Regions from separate parts of the Sideroxyarcus sp. TK5 genome, predicted to be linked through region 2. Evidence: predicted binding sites of a transcription regulator. Region 2 holds the regulator's gene; each other region holds the start of a gene.

Region 1 (9,798 bases), on a different contig from region 2:
CAATCCGCTCAGCAGACCGTCGATGCACATGCCTTCGTCCACACGCATCGGCTGGATGCCACCGGCCAACAGCTGCTGGATCGCCGATGCACCCGCCGCGTTGCAATACACCGCCGCGCAATCACCCAGCAGTTCCACCTTGGCGGCCAGCTTGCCTTCGTGTCCGTCCATCGCGGTCTCGATGAACTCGGCCACCTCGATCAGCTTCGCGTCATGCTCGCTCACCTCATAGATGGCGAATGCTTCCGCCGCGCCGAAATGCTGGTTCACCGCCTTGCGGTCGCTGGTGGCGAATGCGATCTTCACTGTCATCGCTGCCTCCTCAGTGGGTTTGACCAGCCGCAGGTGTCGCACGACTCTCTCCTGTCCGCTGTGCATAGATGGAGACATACGGCTCCGGCTCGATATGACCGTGCTCCACCAGCAGGTTCGCCAGATCGAACAGCGACTGGCGCGTACCGCGATAACCCACCCACAGGCGCTGGTAGCCGCCAAGCAGGTCGTATTGCGGAAAGCCCGCGCGCAGCAGCGGTACGCCGAGACGGCGCGCCGTCTCCACCGCGTGCGAATTGCTGATGACCAGTTGCGCGCCCTTGCGCTTGGCCGCGATCTCCAGGTCTTCCAGATCGCCGATGCCCACCTGTTCCGCCAGCACGCTCTCCAGGATGTTGGCGCGCGCCGGTGCGACGGCGGCCACCACCTCGCAGCCCATCTCCGTCACCAGCCGCGAGAAGCCGTAGAGCAGATCGGGATCGGCAGCGATGGCGACGCGCGCGAAACCCAGCATGAAATGCGCATCCACCATCGCGTCCTGCAATTGCGCGCGCTGGCGTTCGATCTTCTCCGGCACCGGCTTGCCGCTGATCTCGGCCAATGCCAGCACGAAACTGTCCACCGCTTCCAGACCCATCAGGGCATCAAAGCGATAGTCGGGAACATTGGTCTGCGCTTTAAGGAAGTCCGCCGCATCGAACAGCGAATTGCCCAGCACCAGCGTGGCGATGGATTCGCCCATGCTGCCGATGTCGCTGACAGGCGTGCCGCCCACAGTGAGCGGCGAGCTTTCCATCTCGGTGAGGTGACCGTCGAGCGAATCGCCGATGTCCGGCAACACCAGCGGACGCAGGCCGAATGCCTCGACCAGTTCCTTGATGTGTTCCACATCGCCCGGCGTGAGGAAAGAACCGGCCAGCACGTTGACCTGCTTCTTGCGCTTGCCCACGTTGTCCGTCTTCTCCGGCAACATGGTTTCCAGCGTCGCCTTCACCGCCAGCGCATAGCCGCTCTCCAGACAGCCGCTGAAATCCGGCGTGTTCACCGGCACCACCGGGATGTGCGCGAACTCTGGATGCGCGGCGTAGAAATCCTTCACCAGACGTTTTATGTCCGTGCCCTGCGTCTCCGACAAACCCGTGGTCGGCAGCCCGATCAGCGCCGGCTTGCTCTTCTCGCAGATGGTCGCCAGACCGAGGATCACGTTCTCGTCCGCACTCATCACCGTGGACACCTGATCCATCGCCGTGGTCTGCAGCGGGATCGGCTCACGGAAGTGGCGCACGAAATACACCTTGCCGAACGCGGTGCAGCCCTGCGAACCGTGCATCATCGGAATGGCTTTGTTGATGCCGAGGAAAGCGAGCGACGCGCCGACCGGCTGGCTGGCCTTGAGCGGATTCACCGCGAGTGCTTTGTTGCGTTTCAATATCTCGGCCATGTCACACCTCCGTCATTCCGGCGCAGGCCGGAATCCAGTTGAAAGAATGACCCCGCGCAGCGGGACAACAATGGTTTAGCAATTCGTTTTGTCCGCTACGCGGGCTATATGTTTTCGCTGGATTCCGGCCTGCGCCGGAATGACGGATTGAATATCGAGTCGCAATCATCATCACGCCCCCAACTCCACACCCGGCACATTCGACTTCGCCCACGGCGCCGGTTTGCGCACGCTCGGCCACACCGGGCTCTGGATGGTCAGCGCCAGTTGGCGCGCGAGTTCCACCATGCCGCTGTAACCCTCGTAACCGAATTCGCGCTCCTGGTTGATGTCGAGGAAAGGGATGCGCGCCTTGAGCGCGGTGTACATGTTGCGGCCACCCGCGATGAGGATGTCGGCTTCATATTCCTTCACCACGCCGAGCAATGCCTTGGGGCTGCCGTCGGTGATCATCTTGGTCTTGTCGCCCATGATCTCGCGGATGCGCGCCTTGTCTTCCTCGGTGGATTTGCTGGTGCCGGTAGCGACCACGTCCATGCCCAGGTCCTGCAAGGCAGAGACGATGGACCACGACTTCACGCCGCCGGTGTAGAGCAACACGCGCTTGCCGCGCAGCTTCTCGCGCCACGGGTCCAGCTCGGCGTTGATCTTGGCTTCCTCGCGCACGATCATCGCCTCGGTGCGCTCGGTCAGCGAGGGATCGTTCAGCAGCTTGGCAAAATCCCGGAAGGCATTCGATGTATCGGTGACGCCGTAGAAGCTGCCTTCGAAGAACGGCACCTTGTGATCGGTTTGCAGTTTGCGCGCGATGTTGAGCAAGGCCTTGGCGCACACCACCATGCTCGCCTCGGCGCGATGCATGGTCTGCACTTCATGGAAGCGCGCATCGCCGGACAAGGTGCACAGGATGCGCAAGCCGAGTTCGTCGAACAACGGTGCCACGTTCCAGAATTCGCCCGCGATGTTGTATTCGCCGATCAGGTTCACGTCGTGCACTTTGATGCCGGGGCGTTGCAGCGCGTCAGGCACCGGCAACGGCTCGCCCGTTCCCACCACATATTTGAACATCGCCTCACCCGCGATGCGGTTGCCCAGATTCTTGGTGCCGTAGAAACCGGCACAGTCCACCGGCACCACCGGCACGCCGGTCTTCTCGGCCGCGGCCTTGCACACTGCGCTGATGTCGTCGCCGGTCAGCGCGGGCACGCAGGTGTTGTAGATGAACACGGCCTTGGGGGAATAGGTGTCGACCGCCTGCTTGATGGCATGGAACAAACGCTTCTCGCCGCGCCCCATGATCACATCCTGCTCGGTCAGGTCGGTGGTCATGCCGATGCGATACAACGTCGGCCCCGAAGAACGCGTGCCGCGGTTGTCCCAGGAACTGCCCGCACACGCGATCGGCCCGTGCACGATATGTGCAACGTCCGCGATAGGTAGCAAAGCGATCTGCGCCCCGTCGAACGAACAGCCACCCGCAGTCGCCCCGGGCTTGGGACGCGCACAACCGGATTTCTCCTTCTTGTTATGCGTACAGGCCGGTTCGTTCAGCAGTTCGGCGATGTCCTTGGCTTGCATGGCAATGGCTCACAATGATTGACGCCCTTGTATTCGCAAGTGCCGTGCCAGAGACAGCGGTTTGATTTAAATGGGATTTATTTGAGAATGTCTTGTAGCAAACCCGACAAGGTCTACTCATGCAACAAAGAGACATAGACCGTCAGGCCTGTTGACACCTGTTTATTACAACCACAGAATGCCCACGCTTCTAATGTTGTTAATACAGGAGGTCATCATGGCATTCAACACCGATCGCACCGGCACCTGGTTTGTCTACGGCAATATCATCTCAAGTCAGGCCGGCCCCCGGTTTGCCGACCATCTCGCGGCCCGTTTTCCCAAAGTGGCAGCGATCATCGACGAGGCGGATTTCGGCGTGCTGCCCGTCGAGGTGGATGCGCTTAAGCTCGCCACACGCGAAGCGATCCAAAAGAAAGACTGGCCGACCGCAAGTGCGCACTTCGCCTTCGTCGACGAGATGCTGGAATCGGCCAGCACCGAACTGCACGAGGCGATCGGCATCTCCTACCTTACGAATCTTTTCTACGGCGAGACCTCACCCGAGTTCGCCATGGCGCGCACCCTGATGCCCAAACGGCTTGCCGCCGCACTGGAGCTCATGGAACGTCATTACGAAGAGCTGAGATAAAAGCGCTTTCAATGCGACGGGGCAATGCGGAAGCCTTGCCCCGTTTTCTTTTCGTCTCTCCACGGATCGAATCCGTCACCGCAATATCCACCTCCGTGTAAGGTTCTGCGCCCTCCGCCGACCAATGCTTGCATCCGCCATTTCGGCCTTGCCATCACCTCCAAGGAGAGCACCATGAAACTCAACACGATCGCAAAATCCCTGATCTCTTCCGGCGCGCTGGCTGCGGCCATGAGCGGCGCAGCCATGGCAGCTCCCTGCGGCGCGGCCAATCCCTGTGCGGCGCGTTCGCACAAGATGTCCCAAGCCAACCCCTGTGCCGGAAAGAATCCCTGCGCCAGCAAGAACCCGTGCATGGCGAAATCCAAAAAGAAGGCCAATCCTTGCGCGGCGAAGAATCCCTGTGCCGCGAAGAACCCCTGCGGCGCCAAAAACCCATGCGCAGCGCATTAAGTCAGCCAGCACCTGCGACCGGCCTCGAATCGAGGCTGGTTGACGCACCCGATCTGGCACGTCTGCCGCTGGCGCAGTTGCAGGCCATGCGGCAGGCAGGCCGCGAGATCGTGGAGATGTATCGCGCGCTGAAGAAAGCCGAACTGAACATCGTCGGCGAAGTGCTGCGCGACTCCTTGAACAAGGGCGAGACGTTCTACGAATTCAACCATTACCCGAATGACGACGTGTACGACCGCGAGAGCCATGCGCAGTATTACTACCACGCGCATCGCAGCGAAACGGGCGAGCACGGACACTTCCACTGCTTCCTGCGCCCCAAGGGCATGCCCGCCGATGTCGCACCGATTGATTACCCGGCCACCGATCCGTGGCCACAAGGCAATGAAGCGCTGTCGCATCTGGTCGCCATCGCCATGGACGGCTACGGCTTTCCGACCACCCTGTTCACCACCAACCGCTGGGTGACCGCCGAAGCCTGGTATCCCGCCGAACAGGTGATCCACATGCTGGATCGCTTCGTCATCGACCATGCCTTCCCCTCGCTGCCGGTGAACCGCTGGATCAGCGCGATGTTCGTGCTCTACCGCCCGCACATCGAAGCACTGCTGCAGAAGCGCGACGAGATCGTGTGGGCATGGGCTGCAACGCATCCCGATGGGGATGTGTTCGAGGACAGGGAACTTGATATCACCAGTCAGATGGAAATATCGGTCGAGGACGCGCTATGGCTGGTGGAACTGGCGCTCGCCGGGCGGCAAGGCTAACGACCCTTCATATCCAGTAATTCCCCTGCCACGCGCCGCGCACGAAATCGAGCTTGACCCGCTTCGGCGCGATCTTGCGCACGTTGGGTGTATCGAGTTCGATCTCGGGCTGTCTGCCCAAACGGTCTGCGACTTCGAACGAGCAGGCAGTGGAGGTGACAGGGCGGAAGAAGACGGCGAGTTTGTCGTTGACGGGGACGGTGTCGCATTGCGGTGCCGTTTCGTGGAAGTGGACGAACTTCTTCACCAGACAGGAAAAGTAGAGTTCCAGCTCGACCACCAGCGGTTGCGCGCGCTGTGCCAGTTCGCGTGCGGCGGCTTTGCTCCATTCCACCGATACTGGTCTGCCGTTGATCTCGACGGTGTTGTTCAATGGTGCGTTCATGATGTCACCTCACAATACATGCGGCGCAATGTCTTCCACCATCGCGCCGATCAGGTCCGGGTCGCTGTCGGGCACCAGCTCCGCCGCCCCGCCGCGCTGGCCGGTCATCTCGATCTTGATCTCGTCGCCGTGTTTGCTCAGGCGCGATTCGCCGCCGCAGCAATGGCAGTAGACATGATCCCCATCGCGCTGTGCGCTGCGTATCGCCAGCGGCGCACCGCAGCCGCAGTGTTGCAACGGCAGACCGGGTTCGCTGTGGCCGACGATGTGGGTCAGTTGGTCGGAAGCGTTCAGTGACAGGAAATGTTTCGCCAGGCTGGAATCGAATTGCCTGCCCAGCTCGTCGCCAATGATGGTGAAAGCCTTTTCCGTCGGCATGCCCTTGCGGTAGGCGCGCGTGCTGGTCATGGCATCGAAAGCGTCGGCGATGCCGACGATGCGCGCGACTTCGGGGATGACTTCGCCCGCGAGACCGTACGGGTAGCCCTTGCCGTCTGGACGTTCGTGATGGCCGACCACCGCCTCGAACGCTAGGTTCGCCAAGGGATGGTTGGAGAGAAGTTTTCCTCCGACCGAAGGATGGGTCTTGATGATGTCGTATTCACCATCGGTGAGCCGGTCCGGCTTGTTGAGGATGGCATCGGGCACGCCGACCTTGCCGAGGTCGTGCAGAAAGCCGCCGACTTCGCACAGCGCGATGTCGCGGCGCGACAAGCCCGCTTGCTGCGCCAGCAGTTTGGAGAATTGCGACACGCGCCACAGGTGACCGCCGGTGTAGGGGTCGCGTGCCTCGACGATCATCGACAAGCCGAGCAGCGTGTTCAACAACGATTCTTTCTCTGCCATCTCAACCTCCCTCAAAATCTGGTGGTCAACGTCACCATCCACTCGGGCATCGCGTTCACTGCCCACTTCTCAAAATCCTTATCCGCACCGGACAGCACCAGCACACCGATCAGCAGCAGCGCAGCACCGAAGATCTTCTTGGCCTTTTGTCCTGCTTCCATCATACGCCCGCGCCATTTGCCCATTGCCTGGCGCGACAGCAAACCAATGGCGAGCAGCGGCAGGCCAGCACCGAGGCTGAATATCAGCATCACCGCCGCGACCTGCACCAGTGCCTGCCCCTGGCTGGCCAGTGTGATCGCGACGCCCAGTGTGGGGCCGACGCACGGGCTCCACACGATGCCGAGAAGCAATCCAAGAAGAAACTGGCCGTGCAATCCACTCAGGTTGAAACGCGCCAACAATCCCTGCCCCACGCCCAGCCGACTGACTGCTGCGCTGAAGTACTCTTGCAGCCTGCTCGAAAACAGCACAGCCCCGAACACGATCAACAGCACTCCGCCGACCGTGCGCAAGGTGTCCTGCTCCAGGCCGATGCTGCCGCCCAGCGAGCCGAGCCCCACGCCGATCAGCGTGAACGACAACATCAGGCCGCCCACCAGTGCGAATGTGCCGTAGCGATGCGAACTCGCCGCCGAACCCATCAGGATGGGGATCAGCGGCAACACGCAGGGCGACAGAGTGGACAGCACGCCTGCTAAAAACGACAGGCCGTAGCTGGCTGCGGTTAATTCCATCGGCTCACCCTTACCCTCTCTCTAACTCTCTCCCGCTCGCGGGAGAGAGGACTTGTGCAGCACGCACATCACGTTAAAGCGCCTTGCGCAACAACTCGGCGATGCGTGCGCGGTCGGTCTCCCCGGTCACGCGGGTCACTTCCTTGCCGCCCTTGAACACGATGAGCGTGCTCTGATAGCGGACACCAAACGCTTTCACAACCTCCTGTTGCATGTCGAAATCGACCTTCAGCGTGGTGATGGGTTTGAACTCGGCGGTGGGCAACAACTTCTCCAGCACGGCATCCTGCGCGCGGCAGGTCGGGCACCACTCGGCGTGAATGAACACCAGCGCGGGTTTGCCGGACTTGTTCAAAGCATCGAGCTTGTCCTGGGTGTAGGGCTCGCCGACGGCCTGGGCGAACAGGGGAAACAGCAATGCCAGCGTGGTCACGAATTTCACTAGCGTTCTCATGGCGCTCTCCTTGGTAGGGTTAATCGAGTAAATATCGTACTGCTATGACTTAGTCGTTGGACAGGCGGATTCCTTACACGGTTATTCGTTTGTAAGGATTATTTCGTTACACACGACTAACGCACGTCACCGAAGCAAAGCGTGACTTTCCCATTACTCAACAGGAGGCTGATATGTCCATCATGTGCAAAATGAATAGCAGTTGCGAGACCACCCCCGGCATGTGCGTGCATGAAAAGATGATGCTGGTCATGGTGCTGCTCGCAGTTCTCGGCGTCGCTGCGTACTTGTTCCTCGCCTGAGCCCGAAAGGAGAACGATATGAAACACTCTGCCCTGATGCGTGCGCTGATCTCGTCCGGCGCGCTGACCTTGTCCCTGGGCGGCGCGGCCTATGCTGCGCCCTGCCGCCCGGCGAATCCCTGCGCCCCGCGTCCGGGCTCGTCGCGCATGAACCCCTGTGCCGCGAAGAATCCGTGCGCGGCGAAGAACCCCTGCGCGGCAACGATGTCGGACCGCGTCGATACCCGGCTAGTGCTGCGCCCGAAGAAGCACCGCCCCTTTCGCGGCAAGCAGTCCGAGCTGATCGCCTATGGCAAGCAACTGTTCGGCGACACCACGCTGAGCAGCAACGGCATGTCGTGCAACACCTGTCATCAGGGCAACGGCGCTTTCCAGAACACCTTCGCCCAACCGTATCCGCATTATGTGCAGATGACGCACGACCGCTCTGCGGTGAAGGCCGTGCATCTGGACGAGATGGTGCAGTTCTGCATGGTGGTGCCGATGGCGGCCAAACCCTTGCCATGGAACAGCAAGAAACTGGCTGCGCTGACCGCCTACACGGCATCGCTGCAAAAGGGTTTCATGGCCGGAGCCAACCCGTGCGCGGCGAAGAACCCCTGTGCTGCACGCAATCCATGTGCAGCGGCGAATCCTTGTGCAGCGCAGCAACATTGAAGAGCCGAACTGCGATCGCACCCGCCGCGACCCGGCGGGTGCTTTGCATTTTGGCGGGTGTTACCATGCGACAGCCCTGCCCTACGGAGTCTGAATGAGCGCCATCGATCCCGAAGACCTGCAACAGCACCGCAGCTATCTGGTGCGTTACGCCATCCTGCAATTGCGCGATCCGCATCTGGCGGAGGATGCCGTGCAGGAGACGCTGGTCGCGGCCATCGAGAGCCGCAGCAAGTTCACGGCACAATCATCGCTGCGCACCTGGCTGGTCGGCATCCTCAAGCACAAGATACTGGACATGCTGCGCAAGCGCGCACGCGAGCCGCAACTGAACGTGGCCGAAGGCGAGGATGAGCACGAGCTGGTCGATGCGCTGTTCAAGGAGAACGGGCGCTGGGCGACTCCGCCGCAGACCTGGAACGAGCCCGAGCAATCGATGGAGAACACCCATTTCTGGGAAGTGTTCGAGCAATGCAACCGGCACATGCCGCTCAACAGCGCACGCGCCTTCATGATGCGCGAGTTCATGGAGATGTCGACCGAAGATATCTGTCAGGAACTCTCCATCACCACGACTAACTGCTGGGTGATCCTGCACCGCGCGCGGCTGGCGTTGCGCGAGTGCCTCGATCTGAACTGGTTTGGAAATGCGAGGTGACCATATGCTGGACTGCAAACACAACACCGAACTGTTATCGCAATCGCAAGACCGCCCGATCACCTGGCGCGAAAGGTTGGCGATGCGCATGCACCTGATGATGTGCAAGGGCTGCCGCAATTTCGAGAAGCAGCTCGCCTTCATCCGCAAGGCTGCGCGCGAACTGCCGCGCAAGCTGTAAAGACTGATGAGCGCGACGCCGCAACAGCTCAACGAATTTCTGCGCCGCCTGCATCTGGGCTCGGAGGTGTATTACGTCGGCCAGTTGTGCGATGCCTGGCACATGTCCACGCCCGGCGGCTCTGACGCCACCACCTTCCATCTGGTGTGTCACGGCGAGGCATGGATACATATGAAGGATGGCAGCGAGCCCGCGCACATGACAGCGGGCGACATCGCCTTCTTCCCGCACGATGCGGCGCACACCTTCAGCGCCCAGCGAGTCATTCCGCAACAGCCGTTCGATTACTCGCACCCCGCGCCGCTGGATGTGCATGCCCCCGGCAGCGGCCTGCTGTGCGGACATCTGCGGCTACCCGCGCATATCCGCCGCCTGCTGCTCGCCTCCTTTCCCGAGTTCATGCTGATCCGACCGGATGCAAGCCCGGTCGGCCGT
Region 2 (9,798 bases):
CTGGTGCATCTGCATGGCGCTGTTCATCCATTCTTCCGGTGAGATGCGGCGCACGATGGCCTCGGCATGCTGGATCAGGAACGGTGCGATCATCATGGAGACCAGCATGGCCGCCAGCACGTTCTGCATCACGTCATGCGGCAGGAGATTGGCACCGCCGGTAAGGGTCAGCAGCACGAAACCGAATTCGCCCGCCTGTGCCAGCCCGAGGCCGGTACGCAAGGCAGGGCCCCAGTCCCCGGAGAACGCACGCACCAGCAGTGCCACCACCAATGCCTTGAACGGTACCAGGATCAGCAACAGCAACAGTATCCACGCCCAGCCGTCGATCAGCGCCTGCATGTCCAGCATCATGCCGATGGTGACGAAGAACAGACCGAGCAGCACATCACGGAACGGTTTGATGTCCTCTTCCACCTGGTAGCGGTATTCCGTCTCAGAGATCAGCATGCCCGCGACGAAGGCACCCAGCGCCATGGACAGGCCGCTCAGTTCGGTGACCCAGGCCAGACCGAGGGTGAACAACAGCACGTTCAGCATGAACAGTTCGGAAGATTTCTGGCGCGCGACCAGATGGAACCATGGCCGCAACAAACGCTGGCCGAAAGTGAGCAACGCGGTCAGCACCAGGATCGCCTTCAATGCCGCGTAGGCCAGCGTGGACGAGAGATTGCCATCCTGCGACGCCAGCGCCGGTATCAGGATGATGAGCGGCACCACGGCCAGATCCTGGAACAGCAGCACGCCCATGATCTTCTGGCCGTGCGGCGTGTTCAGCTCGGCACGTTCCACCAGCATCTTGCTGACGATGGCCGTGGAGGACATGGCCATGATGCCGCCCAGCGCCAGCCCCGCCGCCCAGCCCAGATCGAAGAACAGCGACGTAAGCATGACCAGCAACATGGTGGCGACCACCTGCGCAGTGCCCAGGCCGAACACCAGCCGCTGCATGGCGCGCAAGCGGGCAAGGCTGAATTCCAGACCGATGCTGAACATCAGGAACACCACGCCGAATTCGGCGAGATGGCGCGTCTCCGGCGCATCGGGGATCCAGCCCAGCGCATGCGGGCCGATCAGCACGCCGACGATGAGATAGCCCAGCATGGCAGGCAGGTGCAGCGAGCGGAACAGCACCACCACCAGCACGGCGACGGCGAGCAGAATGAGCAGGAGTTGCAACGAATCGTTCATGCGGCTGATGATGCCCTAACTTTTGCAAGTTTCAAAATCGTTCTCGGCCTGGATAGCGGCAAAGACACGACTGGGTTGTTCACCTATAATTCGCGCCATGAACAAACCGACTCCCGCCGCCCCGCACGCGCTCGAACTCGCGCGCCGCGTACTGACCATAGAAGCCGATGCCCTCAAAGCGCTGGCTGACCGGGTCGACTCGAACTTCCTCGATGCCATCAATCTGATCCTCGCCTGCAAAGGCAGGGTGATCGTGAGCGGCATGGGCAAGTCCGGGCATATCGCACGCAAGATCGCGGCCACCTTCTCCAGCACCGGCACACCGGCCTATTTCGTCCATCCGGGTGAGGCCAGCCACGGCGACCTCGGCATGGTGACGCAGGATGATGTGTTCATCGGCATCTCCTACTCGGGCGAGAGCGAGGAGTTGCTGACCATCGTCCCGGTGCTGAAGCGCCAGGGGGCGAAGCTCATCAGCCTGACCGGCAATCCCAAGTCCAGTCTTGCGCTGGAGGCGGATGTACACCTGAACGGCGCGGTGGCGCAGGAGGCCTGTCCCATGGGACTGGCCCCGACCGCCAGCACCACGGCAGCCCTCGCACTGGGCGATGCGCTGGCTGTCGCACTGCTGGATGCCAAGGGCTTTGGCGAAGCGGATTTCGCCCGCTCCCACCCCGGCGGCAGTCTGGGGCGACGCCTGCTCACCCATGTGCGCGACATCATGCACAGCCATGCCAGCATCCCCATGGTGCCGGAAGACGCGACACTGGCTCAGGCGGTGCTGGAGATCTCCCGCAAGGGTCTGGGCATGACCGGCATCGTCGATAAAAACCATAAGCTGCTGGGCATCTATACCGACGGCGATCTGCGCCGAACACTGGAAAAGAAGCTGGATTTCAACACCACCCCGGTCAGCGCGGTGATGTCGAAGACGCCGCGCACGGTCGGCCCCGACGCGCTCGCCGTTGAAGCGGTGCAGATGATGGAGCAGTACAACATCACCCAGTTGCTGGTGGTCGATGCGAACAAGAAAGTACTGGGCGCGCTGAACATGCACGACCTGCTGAAAGCGAAAGTCATCTGATGTCACTGACAGACCGAATCAAACCGCTGCGCCTGATCGCCTTCGATGTGGATGGCGTGCTGACCGACGGCGGGCTTTTCCTTTCCGATTCCGGCGAGGAGTTCAAACGCTTCAACTCACTCGACGGGCACGGCATGAAGATGCTCAAGGCCAGCGGCGTGGAGCTAGCCATCATCACCGGGCGGACCTCGCGCTGTGTCGAGCTGCGCGCGAAGAATCTGGGCATCACCCGGCTCTATCAGGGTGTGGAGGACAAATATGCCGCCATGCAGTCTCTGCTGGCAGACTTGAGGATACCCCCCGCAGCAGCCGCGTTCATGGGCGACGACGTGATCGACCTGCCGGTGATGCGCAACGTCGGCGTGTCGTTCAGTGTCCCCGATGCGCCGCAATGCGTGCGTGACCGCGCCGATTATGTGAGCCAGCGTGCCGGCGGCCACGGTGCCGTGCGCGAGATCTGCGAACTGGTCATGTCGGCACAGGGCACGCTCGAGGCACAACTCGCGCCCTTCCTGGATCGATGAGCCAGCTCTCTTTCGTCAATCGCTTGCGTGTCTGGCTGCCACTGCTGCCCGTCCTGGCGCTGCTGCTCGGCAGTTACTGGCTGAACCTGCAAGTCCAGCCCGTGGAGCCGGCCACCGGTGCCCAGCGCCACGATGTCGATTTCGTGGTCTACGGGTTGCGCTCGACCGCGCTGAACACGGAAGGGCAGCCCCGCTTCACACTGCTCACGGAAAAGATGTGGCACTACCCGGATGATGACACGACCCACATGAAAACCCCCAGCCTGACCAGCTTCTTCAAGGACCATGCCCCCACCCGGATCGACGCGCAAAGCGGCATGCTCAGCAGCAAAGGCGAAGAGGTAAAGCTGCATGAGGATGTCCACATATTCAGACCGGGGAGATCGCCGGCACAGGACCAGCACTTCAATACCGAATATCTGCGCGTACTGCCGGACGATGGCTGGGCGGAGACGAATTTCCCGGTGTTGATGTTCGACCGTTACAACACCATCCATGCCGTCGGCATGGAGCTGGACAACGGGGCACGTACCGTGAGATTCCTGCAACAAGTCCGAGCCGTCCATGAAAAGAACGACTAAGCAGCTGCTGCTCATCCCTTTCCTGCTCTGCGCCCCAAGCGTCATGGCGGAACAGGCAGACCGCGACAAACCCGTGCATCTGGAGGCCAATCAGGTACTGATAGACGACGCGCGCCAATTCAAGAGCTTTGAAGGCCGTGTCCAGTTGATACAGGGAACTTTGAACATTCAGGCAGACCGCATAGATGTTCGCGAGGACAAGGACGGCTATCAACACCTCACCGCCATCGGGCATCCGGCCAAATTCCGCCAGCGCTATGAGGGCAGCGAGGAGTATGCGGAAGGCTACGGCGAAAGGATCGAATACGACACCCGTGCCGAGACCGTGGACTTTTACGACCGCGCCCGCGTCAAGCGCGGACAGGACGAAGTCCAGGGGGCGCACATCACCTACAGCACCAAGACGGAAGTGTTCAGCGCGCGCGGCGATGAAGCTTCACAAAAGACCGGCAACGACCGGGTGCGCGCCGTGATACAACCCAAGCGGGACAAATCCCCGGCTGCATCCGCCCCGGCAAGCACACTGACCATACAACCCAGCGAGAACCTGTCCACCCCTGCCTCGCAAAGACACTGACATGAGCGAACTCCGTACCGAATCCCTGAAGAAGACCTACCGTGCCCGTACCGTGGTGCAGGATGCCTCGCTGCATGTCAGCAGCGGCGAGGTGGTCGGTCTGCTGGGCCCGAACGGCGCGGGCAAGACCACCACCTTCTACATGATCGTCGGCCTGGTCGCCGCCGACGGCGGAGAGATCACCATAGACGGCGAAAAGGTCACCCATCTGCCCATCCACAGGCGCGCACGGCTGGGTCTTGCCTATCTGCCGCAGGAGGCTTCCATCTTCCGCCGCATGACCGTCAGCCAGAACATCGAGGCGGTGCTCGAGCTGCATGATTATTCCCCGGAAGAGCAGTCGCAGCGTCTCGAAGCGCTGCTGAACGACCTGCACATCACCCACATCCGCAACAACCCGGCGATCAGCCTCTCCGGCGGCGAGCGGCGGCGCGTCGAGATCGCGCGCGCGCTGGCCACCGACCCGCGCTTCATCCTGCTGGACGAGCCCTTCGCCGGCGTCGACCCCATCGCCGTGCTGGACATCCAGAAGATCATCCGCTTCCTCAAGGAGCGCGATATCGGCGTGCTGATCACCGACCACAACGTGCGCGAGACGCTGGGCATCTGCGACCGCGCCTACATCATCAATGCCGGCTCGGTGATGGCGGAAGGCACGCCGGAGGAAATCATCTATAATGAGGGCGTGAGGAAGGTGTATCTGGGCGAGAACTTCAAGCTATAAGAAGCGCCGCCCCTCACCAGACACCCAAGATGAAACCCGCTCTCCAACTCCGTCAATCCCAACAGCTCCTGCTCACACCGCAGTTGCAGCAAGCGATCAAGCTGTTGCAGCTCTCCACATTGGAGATCAATCAGGAAGCCGCGCGCCTGCTGGACGAGAACCCGTTGCTGGAACGGATAGACGACACCGCCAACCAGACCTACAGCGGCAGTAATGACACTGGCACGCAGGTGACTGAACGCACGGAAAGCTCGGCCACCGAGAGCCCGGCCAACGACGAGACGCCGGAGTGGGGTGAACAGAACTTCAGCCATGCGGCAAACAGCAGCCCGGATGACGAGGATGACGGTTATCAGGAAGTCGCTTCCGATCGTCCCAACCTGCGCGAGCATCTGCTTTGGCAGCTGAACATGAGCCTGCTGGACGAACGCGACAAGAAGATCATCGGCCTGCTCATCGACGCACTGGACGAGAACGCCTACCTGGCCCAACCCCTGGAAGAGATCGTGGAGATCTTCCCGGAGGAGCTGGATATCACGCTGGACGATCTGGAGACCGCGCTGGTGCAGTTGCAGCATCTGGATGCGCCCGGCATCGGCGCGCGCGACCTGCGCGAATGCCTGACGCTGCAGCTTCAGGCGATCCCCGAAGACGTGCCGGGACGGGATATGGCCTTGCGCATCGTGGGCGAACATCTGGACTTGCTGGCCGCACGCGACTTTTCCAGGCTGAAACGTCTGTTGCGTTGCGATGATGATGCCTTGCGCACCGCGCAGGATCTGATCGTGCATCTGCAACCCAAACCCGGTATGGCATTCGAGCATCGTGCGGCCGACTATGTGGTGCCAGATGTGCTGGTGGAGAAGGTCGGCGGTATCTGGAAGGCACGCCTCAATCCTGAAGCCATGCCGCGCCTGCGTATCAACCAGGTCTATGCCAACATCCTGCAGCAGCGCGGCGATGCCAGCGCGCAGGGCATGGCGACGCAGTTGCAGGAAGCGCGCTGGTTCATCAAGAACCTGCAGCAGCGTTTCGAGACCATCCTGCGCGTGGCACAGGCCATCGCGCAGCGTCAGCGCCAGTTCTTCGAGCACGGCGACATCGCCATGCGGCCGCTGGTGCTGCGCGAGATCGCCGAGCAGCTCGAACTGCACGAATCCACCATCTCGCGCGTGACCACACAGAAGTTCATGCTCACCCCGCGCGGCATCTACGAATTCAAGTATTTCTTTGGCAGCGGTCTGGCCACCGATGCGGGGGGGGCTTGTTCTTCCACCGCCATCCGTGCCCTTATCAAACAGATGGTTAGCGAGGAAGATACTCGCCAACCCCTGTCCGATAGCCGCATGTCTGAAATCCTGGCACAGCAGGGCATTATCGTCGCCCGCCGTACCGTGGCAAAATACCGGGAATCCATGAACATCCTCCCGGTCAACCTTCGTAAATCACTCTAACCATAAAGGAGCAGGCCATGAACCTCAATCTCACAGGACGCCACATGGAGATCACTCCCGCGATCCGCGAACATGTGATCGGCAAACTGGACAAGGTCAAACGCCATTTCGACAATGTGATCGACGTGAACGTCATCCTTTCCGTCGAAAAGCTGCAGCAGAAGGCAGAAGCCACACTCAACATCAGCGGCAAGACGCTGTTTGCCGAGTCCGAGGACAGCAACCTGTACGTCGCCATCGACGCCCTGATCGATTCACTGGATCGCCAGGTGCTGAAGCACAAGGAGAAGTTCGAAGCACGTCGCCACGACGATTCGGGCAAACATCAGGCAGCAGAGTAAACCGGACGAGGCAGCGACACACGCTGCCTCGTTTCAATTTGGTGAATCAGCATGAGTCTAATCAGCAAGATATTGGCCCCCGACTGCGTGATGCTGGACAGCGAATCCTCCAGCAAGAAACGCGTCTTCGAGCACGTGGGCATCCTGTTCGAGAACACGCTGGGCATCGCGCGCAGCCAGGTGTTCGACAGCTTGTTCGCGCGCGAGAAGCTCGGCTCCACCGGACTGGGACAGGGAGTGGCGATCCCGCATGGTCGCGTCAAGGGTCTGCGCGATGCGGCGGCCGCCTTCGTCAAGATGAAGACACCCATCCCGTTCGATGCACCGGACGGCCAGCCGGTGAAATTCATCTTCGTGCTGCTGGTGCCGGAGCGCGCTACCGACCTGCACTTGCAGATACTGGGCGAACTGGCCCAGATGTTCAGCGAACAGGCCTTCCGTGATCGTCTGGAAGCGACCGACGACCCGACCGAGATGCATCAGCTGTTCAACGACTGGAACCCCTGATCCGCCGTGGCCCAGGTCAATATCAGGCAGTTGTTCCGCGACAAACAGGAGCGCCTCGGGCTCACCTGGGTCGCCGGTGACGGCTCCGAGCGCACGCTCGACAGCGAGACCGTCAACGCCTCCAACTGGGGACTGATCGGCCACCTGAACCTGGTGCACCCGAACTGGATCCAGGTGTTGAGCAATACCGAACTGGACTATCTGCATGATCTCTCTCCCGCCGATCTGGCAACGTCGCTCGCAGCCCTTGACCGGCAAAAACCCTCCTGCCTGATCGTCGCCGGCGAGACCGAGATCCCTAAGGGGCTGATCGATTTCGCCAACCGCACCGAGACGCCGCTGTTCCATTCGCCGCTGGGCAGCGTCCACCTGATGTGGATGGTGCGCCACTACATGGTCAAGGCGCTGGCCGATTCCGCTTCGCGCCACGGCGTGTTCCTGGACGTGCTGGGTGTCGGCGTGATGATCACCGGCGACAGCGGAGTCGGCAAGAGCGAGCTGGCACTGGAGCTCATCACGCGGGGCAACGGCTTGGTCGCGGACGATATCGTCGACCTGTTCCGCATCTCGCCCGAGGCACTGGAAGGTCGCTGCCCGGATCTGCTGCGCGACCTGCTGGAGGTGCGCGGGCTGGGTATCCTGAACATCCGCACCATGTTCGGCGAGACGGCCGTGCGCCGCAAGAAGAGCCTGAAACTCATCGTGCATCTGTATCGTCCGCCGCACGACGACCTGAGCAAGCTGGACCGTCTGCCGCAATCCGGCAAGGAAGACATCCTCGGCGTCACCATCAGCAAGGTCGAGATACCGGTGCTGGCTGGCCGCAACCTCGCCGTGCTGGTCGAAGCCGCCGCACGCAACTTCGTTTTGCAGCAGCGCGGCATCGACACCATGCAGGAATTCATCGCGCGGCAGGAACAGCAACTCTCGGGAGACTGAGCCATGCAGCTTATCCTGATCAGCGGCCTTTCCGGCTCGGGCAAGAGCGTCGCCCTCAAGACCCTGGAGGATTCCGGCTTCTATTGCGTGGACAACCTGCCCGCGGAACTGCTGCCCGCACTGATCCAGAACCTGCGCGAAACCGGCAACACCCGCGTCGGTGTCAGCGTCGACGTGCGCAGCGGCGGCAGTGTGCACTCCCTGCCGCAGCACATCGACGCGCTCAAATCGCAGAGGGTGGATGTGCATCTGCTGTTCCTCGATGCGCAGACCGACACGCTGGTAAAACGTTTCTCCGAGACGCGCCGCCTGCATCCGCTGAACGATGGCGTGCGCACGTTGCCGGAATGCGTGGCATACGAACGCGAGTTGCTCACCGAGATCGCCAGCATCGGACACCGTATCGACACCAGCGAACTGGGTGCCAATGCCCTGCGCGCGTGGGTCAAACAGTTCATCGTGCTCGACCGCGCGCGCCTCACTTTGCTGTTCCAGTCGTTCGGCTTCAAGCACGGCATCCCGCTGGATGCCGATCTGGTATTCGACGTGCGCTGCCTGCCCAATCCGCACTACGATCCGGTGCTGCGCCCGTTGACCGGACGCGATGCGCCGGTGATCGATTTCCTGCAGAACACGGCTATGGTCGACAAGATGTACGACGACATCCGCCGTTTCGTGGAAGACTGGTTGCCCAACTACATCGCCGACAACCGCAGCTACCTGACCGTCGCCATCGGCTGCACCGGCGGGCAGCACCGTTCGGTCTATCTGTCCGAGCGTTTGGCCAGGCACTTCCAGTCACAGCAACAGGTGTTGGTGCGCCACCGTGAACTCTCATGAGTTGCACCGCCCCTTCCTGCGCGACCTGAGACCGGGCGACTGGCTCACCCTGCTGGCAGGCGGGCTGTGCATCATCCTGCTCTCCGGCAAGGTGTGGAACGGCGGCCTCGCCGACACCGCCGTCATCCGTAGCGGCGGCAAGATATTCAGCTCGGTCCCGCTCTCGCGCGACCAGCGCATCGAGGTGCCCGGCCCGCTCGGCACCAGCATCATCACCATCGAAAAAGGCAAAGCGCGCATCAGCAGCGACCCCAGCCCAAGGCAGTATTGCGTGCGACAGGGCTGGCTGGAACAGTCCGGAGAGATCGCGATATGCCTGCCGAACGAGGTCAGCGTGGAACTGACGGGCGGGCAGAAAAAATATGACAGCCTCAACTATTAAACTGAGCACCACCGCCGAGGATCACCACCTCGCCAGGATGGCAGCGGTCGCACTCGGCCTGACCGTGCTGGAGAACGCCATCCCATCGCCATTGCCCGGTGTCAAACCGGGGCTGGCCAATATCATCACGCTCATCGTACTGGCCCGTTTCGGCTGGCGCGCAGCGGTGTGGGTGTCGTTGCTGCGCGTGGTCGCCGGCAGCCTGCTGTTCGGGAATTTCCTTGCGCCGGGATTCTTCCTGAGTTTGAGCGGTGCGCTATGCAGTCTGGGCATGCTCGCGCTCTCCGTCCGCTTGCCACAACGGATGTTCGGCCCGGTCACGCACAGCGTACTCGCCTCGCTCGCCCACATCACCGGGCAGATGGCTGTGGTCTATCTGTGGCTCATCCCGCACAGCGGCATCGCCTACCTCATTCCCATCTTCGCCACTGCCGCGTTGGTATTCGGTACCGTGAACGGATTGGTCGCGGCGAGATTCATGGATAATGACGACAGTCATGTTCCGGAAATCAAGTCATGAAGACCATCACGCTCGCCTTCACCGGTGCTTCCGGCTTGCCCTACGGCATGCGCCTGCTCGAATGTCTGCTGCAGGGCGGGCAACGCGTGCATCTTGTTTACTCGCAGGCGGCGCAGATCGTCGCCAAGCAGGAA
Region 3 (9,798 bases), on a different contig from region 2:
TGTTGCCGCTGTTGAGTCCGATACGCGGCATGCTGCTGTCATTACTGTTCCTGTCGGGCGATGTCGCGCTGAACCTTGCGCTCTGGAACTATGCCGATCTCGCCATGCCGATGGCGGGCGGGATACTGGTCATCCTGACACTGTTCGCGTTGAACATGAGCTTTGGCTATTTCGTGGAATCGCGCGCGAAGCGCCAGATCACCGGCTTGTTCGGCCAGTATGTGCCAGGGGAGTTGGTCGACGAGATGGCCAAGCGCCCGGAAAGCGTGTCGATGGAGGGCGATAGCCGGGAAATGACCATCCTGTTCTCCGATGTGCGCAGTTTCACCACCATTTCTGAGGGGCTGGATCCGAAGGAGCTCTCGCAACTGATGAACGAGTTCCTCACCCCGCTGTCGCGCGTCATTTACAAGCAGCGCGGCACGATTGATAAATACATGGGCGACTGTATCATGGCATTCTGGGGTGCGCCCTTGCCTGATCAGGATCATGCGCAACACGCGGTATTGGCCAGCATGGAGATGCAGCGCGCACTGGACGAGTTGCAGCCGCATTTCAAATCCCGGGGTTGGCCAGAGATACATATCGGTGTCGGTGTCAATACCGGGCGGGTGAGCGTCGGCAACATGGGATCGGAAGTGCGCGTGGCCTATACAGTGATGGGAGATGCTGTGAACCTCGCTTCACGACTCGAAGGGATCACCAAGGAATACGGGGTCGTGATGCTGGTGGGTGAGGCGACCAAACAGGCGACGCCGCAGATCGTCTACCGCGAGGTGGATATGGTGCGGGTCAAGGGCAAGGAACAGCCCGTGGCGATCTTTGAGCCTCATGGCCTGGCCGGAGAGGTCGCCAAAGAGAAGCTCGACGAGATCAAGCTGTTCCACCAGGCATTGCGCACCTACCGCAAACAGGATTGGGACAAGGCCGATCTGGAGTTCTTGAGCCTGCAGAACATGTCACCGGATTGCAAGCTGTACCGCGTCTACGCAGAGCGTGTAACGTACTACCGCAACAATCCCCCCGGAGAGGGCTGGGACGGCGTGTTCACTTTCAAAACGAAATGAGCTGACGAACGATGAGACTGCGTGTGCTTGGATGTAGTGGCGGGGTCGGTGGCAATTTTCGCACCACATCGCTGCTGCTCGATCATGATGTCCTGATCGATGCCGGTACCGGACTGGGTGATCTGAGCCTGGCCGAGATGAGTGTCATCGACCATATATTCATCACGCATTCGCACCTGGATCACATCGCCTGTCTGCCATTGCTGGTCGATAGCGTGGGCTTCATGCGCGACAAGCCTTTGGTGATCCATGCGACGGCAGAGACCTTGGCGATCCTGCAGGAGCATGTATTCAACTGGGAGATATGGCCTGATTTTGCGGAGATCCCCAACCTTCACCAGCCCGTGATGCGCTACGAAGAGATCAGGGTAGGCGAAACGGTCGATGTCGGGGGGCGCAAACTGACCCCTCTTCCCGTCAATCATGTGGTACCTGCGGTCGGCTTCCGCATCGATAGCGGCCAAGCCAGTCTGGCATTCAGCGGAGATACCACGACTTGTGATGCACTTTGGGACGCGGTGAACCGGATACCGAATCTGCGTTATCTGATCGTCGAGACAGCATTCTCCGATGCGGAAAAGGAGTTGGCGGTGTTATCCAAACACCTGTGTCCAAGCATGCTAGCGGAAGAATTGAAGAAGCTGAAACTGCATCCCGAGATATTCATCACGCACTTGAAGCCGGGTGAGGTCGAGTTGACCATGCGCGAGATCGGCGAGAGGGTTCAAGCCACGGCCCCCAGGATATTGCAGAACGGACAGACGTTCGAATTTTGATCGATTGAAGATATGAACGACATACTGGATATTCGTGTACTCGCCGCATTGGAGCCCATCTCCAGTTTCAGTCCTGCGCGGTTGCGCGAGCTGCTGGATTATTGCCATGTGGAGAACGTGGCACCGGGAGAGAATCCATTCGAGAGCCGGCCGCTGAAGGGCCAATCCGTATATCTGCTGCGCGGAGAGATCGAGCTGGACTTTGCGGACGACAACAGGGTGACGATGCGCGCAGACTCCGAGTGGGCGCGTCATCCGATAGGCAAAAGACAGCCGGAGATCCGCAGTGCCAAAGCTTTGAGCAACGTGATGTTGTTGCGTGTGGACGATGACTTGCTCGATCGCATGGTGACCTGGGATCAGTTCGCCAGTCATGACGACATCAAGCCGAGGATAGACAAAGGCGGCACGGATGCGGCTGTAAGAAGGTTGCTCAATTCCGGCATGTTCAGTGCCGAGAACCTGAACCATGGGCCGTTCGCCCATCTGCCTCCCGCCAATATCGGGAAGTTGCTCAATCGCGTCGAGGCCATCGCGGTGTGGGAGAAGGATGTGATCATCCGCGAGGGTGAAGAGGGAGATTACTATTACCTGGTGGAAAGCGGTCGCGCCCAGGTCACACGCCTGGTGGGCGGTGCCAATCTGGTACTGGCGGAGCTGAAAGCGGGGGATGTGTTCGGCGAAGAGGCGCTGATCTCGGATACCAAACGCAACGCCACGGTGACGATGCGCAGCAACGGTGTGCTGCTCCGCCTGAAGAAGCAGGACTTCCTCGAGTTGATGCAGGAGCCCCTGCTGCACCGGATCTCCTTCGGGGAGGCCAAAGAAAAAGTGAAGCGGGGTGCCATATGGCTGGATGTGCGCCACCCGCCCGAATATCGCTATGACAAATTGCCCGGTGCCATCAATGTGCCACTCAACGACATCCGCAATGCCATCGGCGTGTTGAGCAAGGTGACGCCGTATATCGCCTATTGCCAGAGCGGCCGCCGCAGTGCCGCCGCGGCTTTCATCCTGGCGCAGGCCGGATATGACGTATATGTGCTGGAGAACGGCCTCTGGTCGGTGCCCAAGGCACTTCAGCAGTAAGGGGAGAGAAGATGAATAGTCCTGTGCAAGGCAATCCGAATGAAATGAGCGTGCGCCTTGAGTTCACCAAGAACCTCAACCACGTCACCAACAAGATCCATGCGACCAGCAACATCGACGAGATCATGCTCGATGTCAGCAAGGATATCTGCGCACTGTTCAATGCGGATCGTCTGACCATCTATGTCGTCGGCGATGACAAGGCTTCGCTGGTTTCCAAAGTCAAAACGGGTCTGAACTCTTTCAAGGACCTGAAACTGCCCATCGCAGAGCAAAGCATCGCGGGCTTCAGCGCCGTACACAAGAAGTTGCTCAACATCAAGGATGTGTATGACCAGCAGGAGCTGGCGGCACATAGCCCGACCCTGCGTTTCCTGCAGGATGTGGACAAACGCACCGGTTATCGCACCAAGCACATGCTGGTCGCTCCCATCGTGGACGAAGGTGGTGAACTGGTCGGTGTGATGCAGGTCATCAACAACAAGGCAGGATTGCCGTTCCCGGCCATGGTCGAGGAAGGCGTGAAGGAACTGGCGCAGACCCTGGCCGTCGCTTTGCGCCAGCGTCAACAACAGAGCGGGGCCATCAAGACCAAATACGACTATCTGGTGGCCGATGCCGTCATGTCTGCCGCGGAATTCGAACTGGCCACGCGTACCGCGCGCCGCAAAGTCGTGGACGTCGAGAACGTGCTGATCGACGAGTTCCAGATCAAGCTGGACGCGCTGGGCAATGCACTGTCAAAATTCTTCGGAGTGCCGTACGAGCCGTTCCAGGCGGACCGGGTCAAACCCAGCGAGCTGCTGCGCAACCTGCGCCGGGAATACGTGGAGAGCAGCCACTGGGTCCCCATAGACGACACCCCCGAAGGGCTGGTCATCCTGACGACCGATCCAGAGCGGATCCAGGCTTCCCGCGTCGTCAACAACATCTTCCCCAAGAACCGCCTGATCTACAAAGTCTGTTCCCAGCGCGAATTCAAGATGACGCTGGATCACTTCTACGGCGGAGGAAGTACGGCCGGAGAGGGCACGGGTGTCTTCGGTGCCATGGACGATTCATCGGTCGACGACCTGCTCACGTCGCTGGGCGGCGAAGACGACGAAGAGGTGAGTGGTGTGAATCAGGACGACCTGAATGCTGCCGCCGATAACGAGCTGGTCAAGCTGGTCAACAAGATCATCGTCGATGCCTACAAGATGGGCGCATCCGACATCCACATCGAGCCCGGTCCTGGCAAGATGAAGACGCAGATCCGCGTGCGCAAGGACGGTTCACTGTTGAACTACATCGAGATCCCGTCCACCTACCGCAATGCACTGGTCACCCGCCTCAAGATCATGTGCGACCTCGACATCTCCGAGAAGCGCAGGCCGCAGGACGGCAAGATCAAGTTCAAGAAATTCGGTCCGCTGGATATCGAATTGCGTGTGGCGACCATTCCCTCTCAGGGCGGTGTGGAAGACGTTGTGATGCGTATCCTTGCATCGGGTGAACCGATCCCGCTGGACAAGATGGGCTTCTCCGACCGCAATCTGGACCTCATCAAGAAGACGGTGTCCAAGCCCTATGGGCTGTTCTTCGTGTGCGGCCCGACCGGTTCCGGTAAGACGACCACGCTGCACTCCATCCTCAAGCACATCAACACGCCCGACACCAAGATATGGACGGCGGAAGATCCGGTCGAGATCACCCAGAAAGGTCTGCGCCAGGTGCAGATCAACAAGAAGGCCGGGCTGGATTTCGCCACCGTCATGCGCGCTTTCCTGCGTGCCGACCCGGATGTGATCATGGTCGGCGAAATGCGCGACAAGGAGACGGTGTCCACCGGTATCGAGGCTTCGCTCACCGGTCACCTGGTGTTCGCCACCCTGCACACCAACAGTGCTCCGGAATCCATCATCCGCTTGCTGGATATGGGCATGGACCCGTTCAACTTCGCCGATGCGCTGCTGGGCATCCTGGCGCAACGTCTGGCGAAACGCCTGTGCAAGCATTGCAAGAAGCCGCATGTCGCGACCCAGGAAGACATCAAGTCCCTGCTGACCGAGTATGCGGAAGAGTTGCGAAGCACGGAGACATGGAAGAAGGATGCCGCCGCTGCAAGCAAGGCCTTGTACGCAGAGTGGCTGAAACTGTTCGGGGACGACAAGGGGCAGATCACGTTGTATGAGAAGGTCGGCTGCGAGAAATGCTCCAACACCGGCTATGCCGGCCGCGTCGGTCTGCATGAACTGCTGATCGGTACCGACCCGGTGAAGAAAGCCATCCAGGAACACGCGCGGGTCGCCGAGTTGTTCGCCATCGCGCTGGAAGAAGGGATGCGCACCTTGAAGCAGGATGGTATCGAGAAAGTGCTGCAAGGCATCACCGACATCCATCAGGTCCGGGCCGTCTGTATCAAGTAGAAGCTGATTCCCGGTCGGCTGGGGGGGCGCTTGTTCCGGTTCGCCGACCAGGCATGAAAGGTTAAAGTGGATACGACCAAGGTCAAAGCCTACATGGCGCAGGAGCAGGCTCAACGCACCATGCTGGAGAGCCTGCTCAATCGCCTGAACGACCTCAACGCGATCGGCGCGTCTCTCTCCAGTGAGCGCAACATCGACAAGCTGCTGGAGAGCATCCTGAGCGCCGCGATGAAGATCACCAATGCCGATGCGGGCACCCTGTATCTGCTCGATGCAGAGAATCAGACGCTGACTTTCGAGATACTGCGCAACCGTTCCCTTGGCATCAGCATGGGCGGAACATCCGGCGAATCCATCCCTTTCTACCCCATCCACATGATCGGCAAGGATGGGGCGCCCAACCATGCCATGGTGGTCAGCCATGCCGCCTTGAGCGGGGAGACGGTCAATATCCCGGACGCGTATATCGCCGAGGGCTTCGACTTTTCCGGCACCAAGCATTTCGACGCCAAGACCGGCTATCGCTCCCGCTCCTTCCTGGCCGTGCCGATGCGTGACCACGAGCACGAAGTGATCGGCGTGCTGCAGCTCATCAATGCATTGGACGACAAGGGAGGCGTGCAGCAATTCTCCCTGGACGACCAGAAGCTGCTCGAATCGCTCGCTTCGCAAGCCGCCATCGCGATCAGCAATCGCAGACTGATCCTGCAGATGGAAGAACTGTTCGAATCCTTCATCAAGCTCATCAACACCGCGATCGACGATAAATCCCCCTACACCGGCGGACACTGTGCCCGTGTGCCGGCGCTGACCATGATGCTGGCCGAGGCAGCCAGCCGCAGCGACAGGGGCGGGCTGAAGGAATTCAAACTGACCGACCAGGACAGGTATGAGCTCAAGATGGCCGGCCTGTTGCACGACTGTGGCAAGATCACCACACCCGTTCATGTGGTGGACAAGGCGACCAAGCTGCACACCCTGTTCGACCGCATACAGCTGATCGACACGCGTTTCGAGGTGCTCAAACGCGATGCCGAGATCGCGATGCTGCGCGGTGAACTGAGCAAGGAGGGATATCAAGCCCGCCTGAATCAACTGGAGGATGACCGGGCGTTCCTGCGCCGCACCAACATAGGCGGCGAGAAGATGTCGGATGCGGACATCGAGAGGGTGCGCGCGATCGCGTCATATCGCTGGCGAGATGTGGACGGCACGATGCGCGATTTCCTGTCGGCAGACGAGACCGAGAACCTGACCATCCGCGCCGGCACACTCACTGCCGAGGAGCGCGAGATCATCAACCACCACATCGTGGTGACCATCAAGATGCTCGAATCGCTGCCCTGGCCCAAGCACCTCAAGCGTGTCCCGGAATATGCCGGCGGTCATCATGAACGCATGGACGGCAAGGGTTACCCGAAAGGGCTGACCCGAGAGCAGATGTCCATCCAGGCCAGGTTGATGGGTATCGCGGACATCTTCGAGGCGCTCACCGCCAAGGATCGTCCTTACAAGCCCGGCAAGACGCTGACTGAATCGCTGAACATCCTCGGCAACTTCAAAATCAACGGCCATATCGACCCCGAACTGTTCGATGCCTTCATCCGGGAGAAGGTCTATCTCGAATACGCGCGCCAGTTCCTTGCGCCGGAACAGATCGATGTTGTGGACGAAGCAAGAATCCCCGGCTACCAGGCATGACTGACAAAAAACGTCACATCCCGACTGAATTGGGGCAGTTTTGATCGATCCGGCCCTGTGAAAGCCATCCGATTCAGCATTGGACGATGGCACGCAACCTGCTACTATTCGCTCGCACACCCCGTGTGTGCCCGCAAGGGCAACTTCCTAACCCGCTAAGGAGATAAACAATGAAGCAAGTTCAAAAAGGTTTCACCCTGATCGAACTGATGATCGTGGTCGCGATCATCGGTATTCTGGCTGCTGTGGCGATCCCGTCCTATCAAGACTATGTCACAAAGGCTAAATTCTCGAAGATCGCTACGACAACTGCTTCGGTAAAGACAGCCTTGGCAATGTATGCACAGGACAATGGCTTGACTACATTCACCGGTGCATTCACTGCCGCGGATAGCTGGACATCTATGGGCTTGAGCGGTGCACCTACGACCTCAGCTGAAGTATCGGCCATCAGTGTCAGTGTGGACGGTGTCATTGAGGCTACTGTTGCCCCCGGCGTGATTGGATCTGGATCGTGTGGTTATGTCCGCTGGACACCGACGATGGGCAGCACGAACATCGTTTGGACTGTTACGACCAATTGTGCTGCTCCCGCCCCTACACTCGTTGCCAAATGGAAGTGATAGCAACAGTTTGCCTGTAGTCGGCTGATGCAAAAGTCCCCTTGATTGGGGACTTTTGCTTTTTTGGATTTGCTTTGGGTAAAGTCAAGATGGGGATGCAGCTATTCTTTGCAGGAGACAGGCCTCGCGCGTTCATACTTCTGTTGCTGACGGCGATAGTCTATGTCCCATTTTTGAACAATCCGCTGGTGTTCGATGACGTCTCATTTTTTGATCGCGCCATCTCTTTCTACGCCAACGCCCATTTTGATTTCAACCTGCGCTGGTTCCCCTATACAACGATGGGGGTCACCTGGGTCTTTGCCGGTGACACACCTTGGGTATATCGGATCCAGAATCTGCTTCTTCATGGGGCCAATGTCCTGCTCATCTTGCTGTTGCTGCGCTTATGGATAGGTATATTTGTTACTGAGCCGATCCTGTTGCAAAAATGTCTGGTCGGCGCATGGGTCGCAGCTCTGGTATTCGCCTGCCACCCGCTGGCTGTATATGGCACGGGGTATCTGGTGCAGCGCAGCATTCTCATGGCAACGTTCTTTATGCTGGTGATGCAGATCGCCTATCTGAAAGGATTGCTGGAGGGGAGTTGGCGCATGATGGTTATTGCCGTGGCAGGCTATTTTGTAACTGTATTCAGCAAAGAACATGCCTTGCTGGCACCAGCGATCTTGCTCCCGCTCACTTGGATATTGAGAACGCGCATCATGATTTCACGTGGTGCTTTGATTTCGGTATGGGGAGCCATGATCCTGATTGGGGCCATCGTGGTGATGAAGAGCGTTGGGATATTGGGCGAACCTTATGAGTTTCAGGCTGCGCAATTACTCAGTTTGCAGGGCGCTCCACAGGACGCTTTCAGTCTGCATGTCCTGAGCCTGTTGACGCAAGCAAAATTGTTTTTCAAATACTGCGCCTTGATGTTATTTCCCAACCCTGCCTGGATGTCGATAGATATGCGAGAGAGTTTTTTTGTGAGTTACACAGAATTCTCTGCCTGGCTGGGCTTGCTTGCCTATGTGGGTTACGGAGTGGGGGCTTTGGCTTTGTTGTTGAAGCGAGGGCGATTGGCGCTGTTGGGATTGGCGATGCTGTACCCATGGGTGTTGTTCCCGATCGAATTCACAGCTATAAGGACGCAAGAGATATTTGTTCTGTATCGAGCCTACTTGTGGCTGCCCGGATTCATGCTGCTATGGGTGTTGCTTGTGTCGCTATTGCCGACAGTCAGATTAATCTGGCTGAGCACGATGGTTTTTCTCGCGCATTTGCCGTTTTCCTGGAATAGATTGTGGGTGATGTCTGATAACTATCGTTTGTGGGATGATGCGGTTCAATTGCTGCATGGTGAGGATAAGGTCGGAGCTCAGCGCATATATTATGGCCGTGCGTTTGCATCCGGTGAAAAGCAGGATTATGAGAAAGCGATAGCAGACTTCAGGAAGTCGCTCGATTTTGACCCGAGTAACGACAAGGTTCATATGATGCTGGCGAAATCCCTTTATCAGTCAGGAAGATACCGTGAGGCGGCTGATGAGCTAACACGCATGATCGAGCTGAATCGGAATGATGGTGAGGCCTTCTTCAGGAGGTCTGTGTCATATAAGGCGCTGGGTGATACCGTAGCAGCGTCACAGGATCTGCAGCGAAGTTGCGAGCTTGGCTACACTTTTTCCTGTGCCGCGATAAATCTTTCCAAGTCAAGATGACGCGCCGTGAACTGGATAGGGGGCGATATCTTCCGCTATTCAGTGATTTGATGTGAGAAGGTTGATTCTATAATGCATCCCATAGGCTAGCGTCTGTGAGTTGTTGACTCACCTCATGGGTGCACTCATGTCAGCTTGTTCATTGCTGGGTCATCCAGTTAGATAAAGGCAACCCCCAATCCTTGTAGGAACTCTTCCTACCGAAAAATCGGAAAACCTCCGATTTTCTTACACCCGTGGTCCCCGCAAAATGCAACCGTCGAATCAAGACAACAATGATTTTTGCGAGGGGACGGCTATGAATACCAATCAGGTTCACGAAGAGATCCGCGAGATCAATCTTTCCTACATGATGCTGGCACAGCAGATGATCCGCAGCGACAAGGCCAGCGCGATATTCCGTCTCGGCATCAGCGAGGAGCTGGCCG

What was found. Region 2 encodes sigma-54, which starts transcription at its own class of promoters, with help from an activator protein. Its sites were predicted from a motif close to TGGCACNNTTCCTGCT; they were not measured.
Region 1: the regulator sigma-54 is predicted to act here: its motif matches at 3,327-3,342, upstream of nifE (nitrogenase iron-molybdenum cofactor biosynthesis protein NifE).
Region 3: the regulator sigma-54 is predicted to act here: its motif matches at 7,129-7,144, upstream of ACYPYQ_RS10595 (pilin).

Annotation. Positions count from the first base shown of each region.
Region 1 covers NZ_BAAHSJ010000001.1:363,953-373,750, reverse strand. The annotation lists gene ACYPYQ_RS01925 (NifB/NifX family molybdenum-iron cluster-binding protein) at 1-312, opposite strand, end outside; gene nifN (nitrogenase iron-molybdenum cofactor biosynthesis protein NifN) at 323-1,714, opposite strand; gene nifE (nitrogenase iron-molybdenum cofactor biosynthesis protein NifE) at 1,886-3,292, opposite strand; gene ACYPYQ_RS01910 (DUF7674 family protein) at 3,510-3,923, shown strand; gene ACYPYQ_RS01905 (hypothetical protein) at 4,098-4,376, shown strand; gene ACYPYQ_RS01900 (DUF6969 family protein) at 4,361-5,143, shown strand; gene ACYPYQ_RS01895 (hypothetical protein) at 5,151-5,528, opposite strand; gene ACYPYQ_RS01890 (HD-GYP domain-containing protein) at 5,538-6,374, opposite strand; gene ACYPYQ_RS01885 (cytochrome c biogenesis CcdA family protein) at 6,386-7,111, opposite strand; gene ACYPYQ_RS01880 (thioredoxin family protein) at 7,185-7,565, opposite strand; gene ACYPYQ_RS01875 (hypothetical protein) at 7,739-7,867, shown strand; gene ACYPYQ_RS01870 (c-type cytochrome) at 7,886-8,524, shown strand; gene ACYPYQ_RS01865 (sigma-70 family RNA polymerase sigma factor) at 8,619-9,182, shown strand; gene ACYPYQ_RS01860 (zf-HC2 domain-containing protein) at 9,187-9,363, shown strand; gene ACYPYQ_RS01855 (AraC family transcriptional regulator) at 9,370-9,798, shown strand, end outside.
Region 2 covers NZ_BAAHSJ010000003.1:355,520-365,317, reverse strand. The annotation lists gene ACYPYQ_RS07645 (monovalent cation:proton antiporter-2 (CPA2) family protein) at 1-1,191, opposite strand, end outside; gene ACYPYQ_RS07640 (KpsF/GutQ family sugar-phosphate isomerase) at 1,289-2,275, shown strand; gene ACYPYQ_RS07635 (KdsC family phosphatase) at 2,275-2,799, shown strand; gene lptC (LPS export ABC transporter periplasmic protein LptC) at 2,796-3,380, shown strand; gene lptA (lipopolysaccharide transport periplasmic protein LptA) at 3,364-3,957, shown strand; gene lptB (LPS export ABC transporter ATP-binding protein) at 3,959-4,681, shown strand; gene ACYPYQ_RS07615 (RNA polymerase factor sigma-54) at 4,711-6,135, shown strand; gene hpf (ribosome hibernation-promoting factor, HPF/YfiA family) at 6,153-6,476, shown strand; gene ptsN (PTS IIA-like nitrogen regulatory protein PtsN) at 6,528-6,983, shown strand; gene hprK (HPr(Ser) kinase/phosphatase) at 6,990-7,922, shown strand; gene rapZ (RNase adapter RapZ) at 7,926-8,762, shown strand; gene ACYPYQ_RS07590 (NusG domain II-containing protein) at 8,749-9,144, shown strand; gene ACYPYQ_RS07585 (Gx transporter family protein) at 9,125-9,664, shown strand; gene ACYPYQ_RS07580 (flavin prenyltransferase UbiX) at 9,661-9,798, shown strand, end outside.
Region 3 covers NZ_BAAHSJ010000005.1:226,848-236,645, reverse strand. The annotation lists gene ACYPYQ_RS10620 (CHASE2 domain-containing protein) at 1-1,067, shown strand, start outside; gene ACYPYQ_RS10615 (MBL fold metallo-hydrolase) at 1,079-1,843, shown strand; gene ACYPYQ_RS10610 (cyclic nucleotide-binding domain-containing protein) at 1,856-2,932, shown strand; gene ACYPYQ_RS10605 (ATPase, T2SS/T4P/T4SS family) at 2,944-5,340, shown strand; gene ACYPYQ_RS10600 (HD domain-containing phosphohydrolase) at 5,434-7,041, shown strand; gene ACYPYQ_RS10595 (pilin) at 7,212-7,664, shown strand; gene ACYPYQ_RS10590 (tetratricopeptide repeat protein) at 7,739-9,370, shown strand; gene flhD (flagellar transcriptional regulator FlhD) at 9,669-9,798, shown strand, end outside.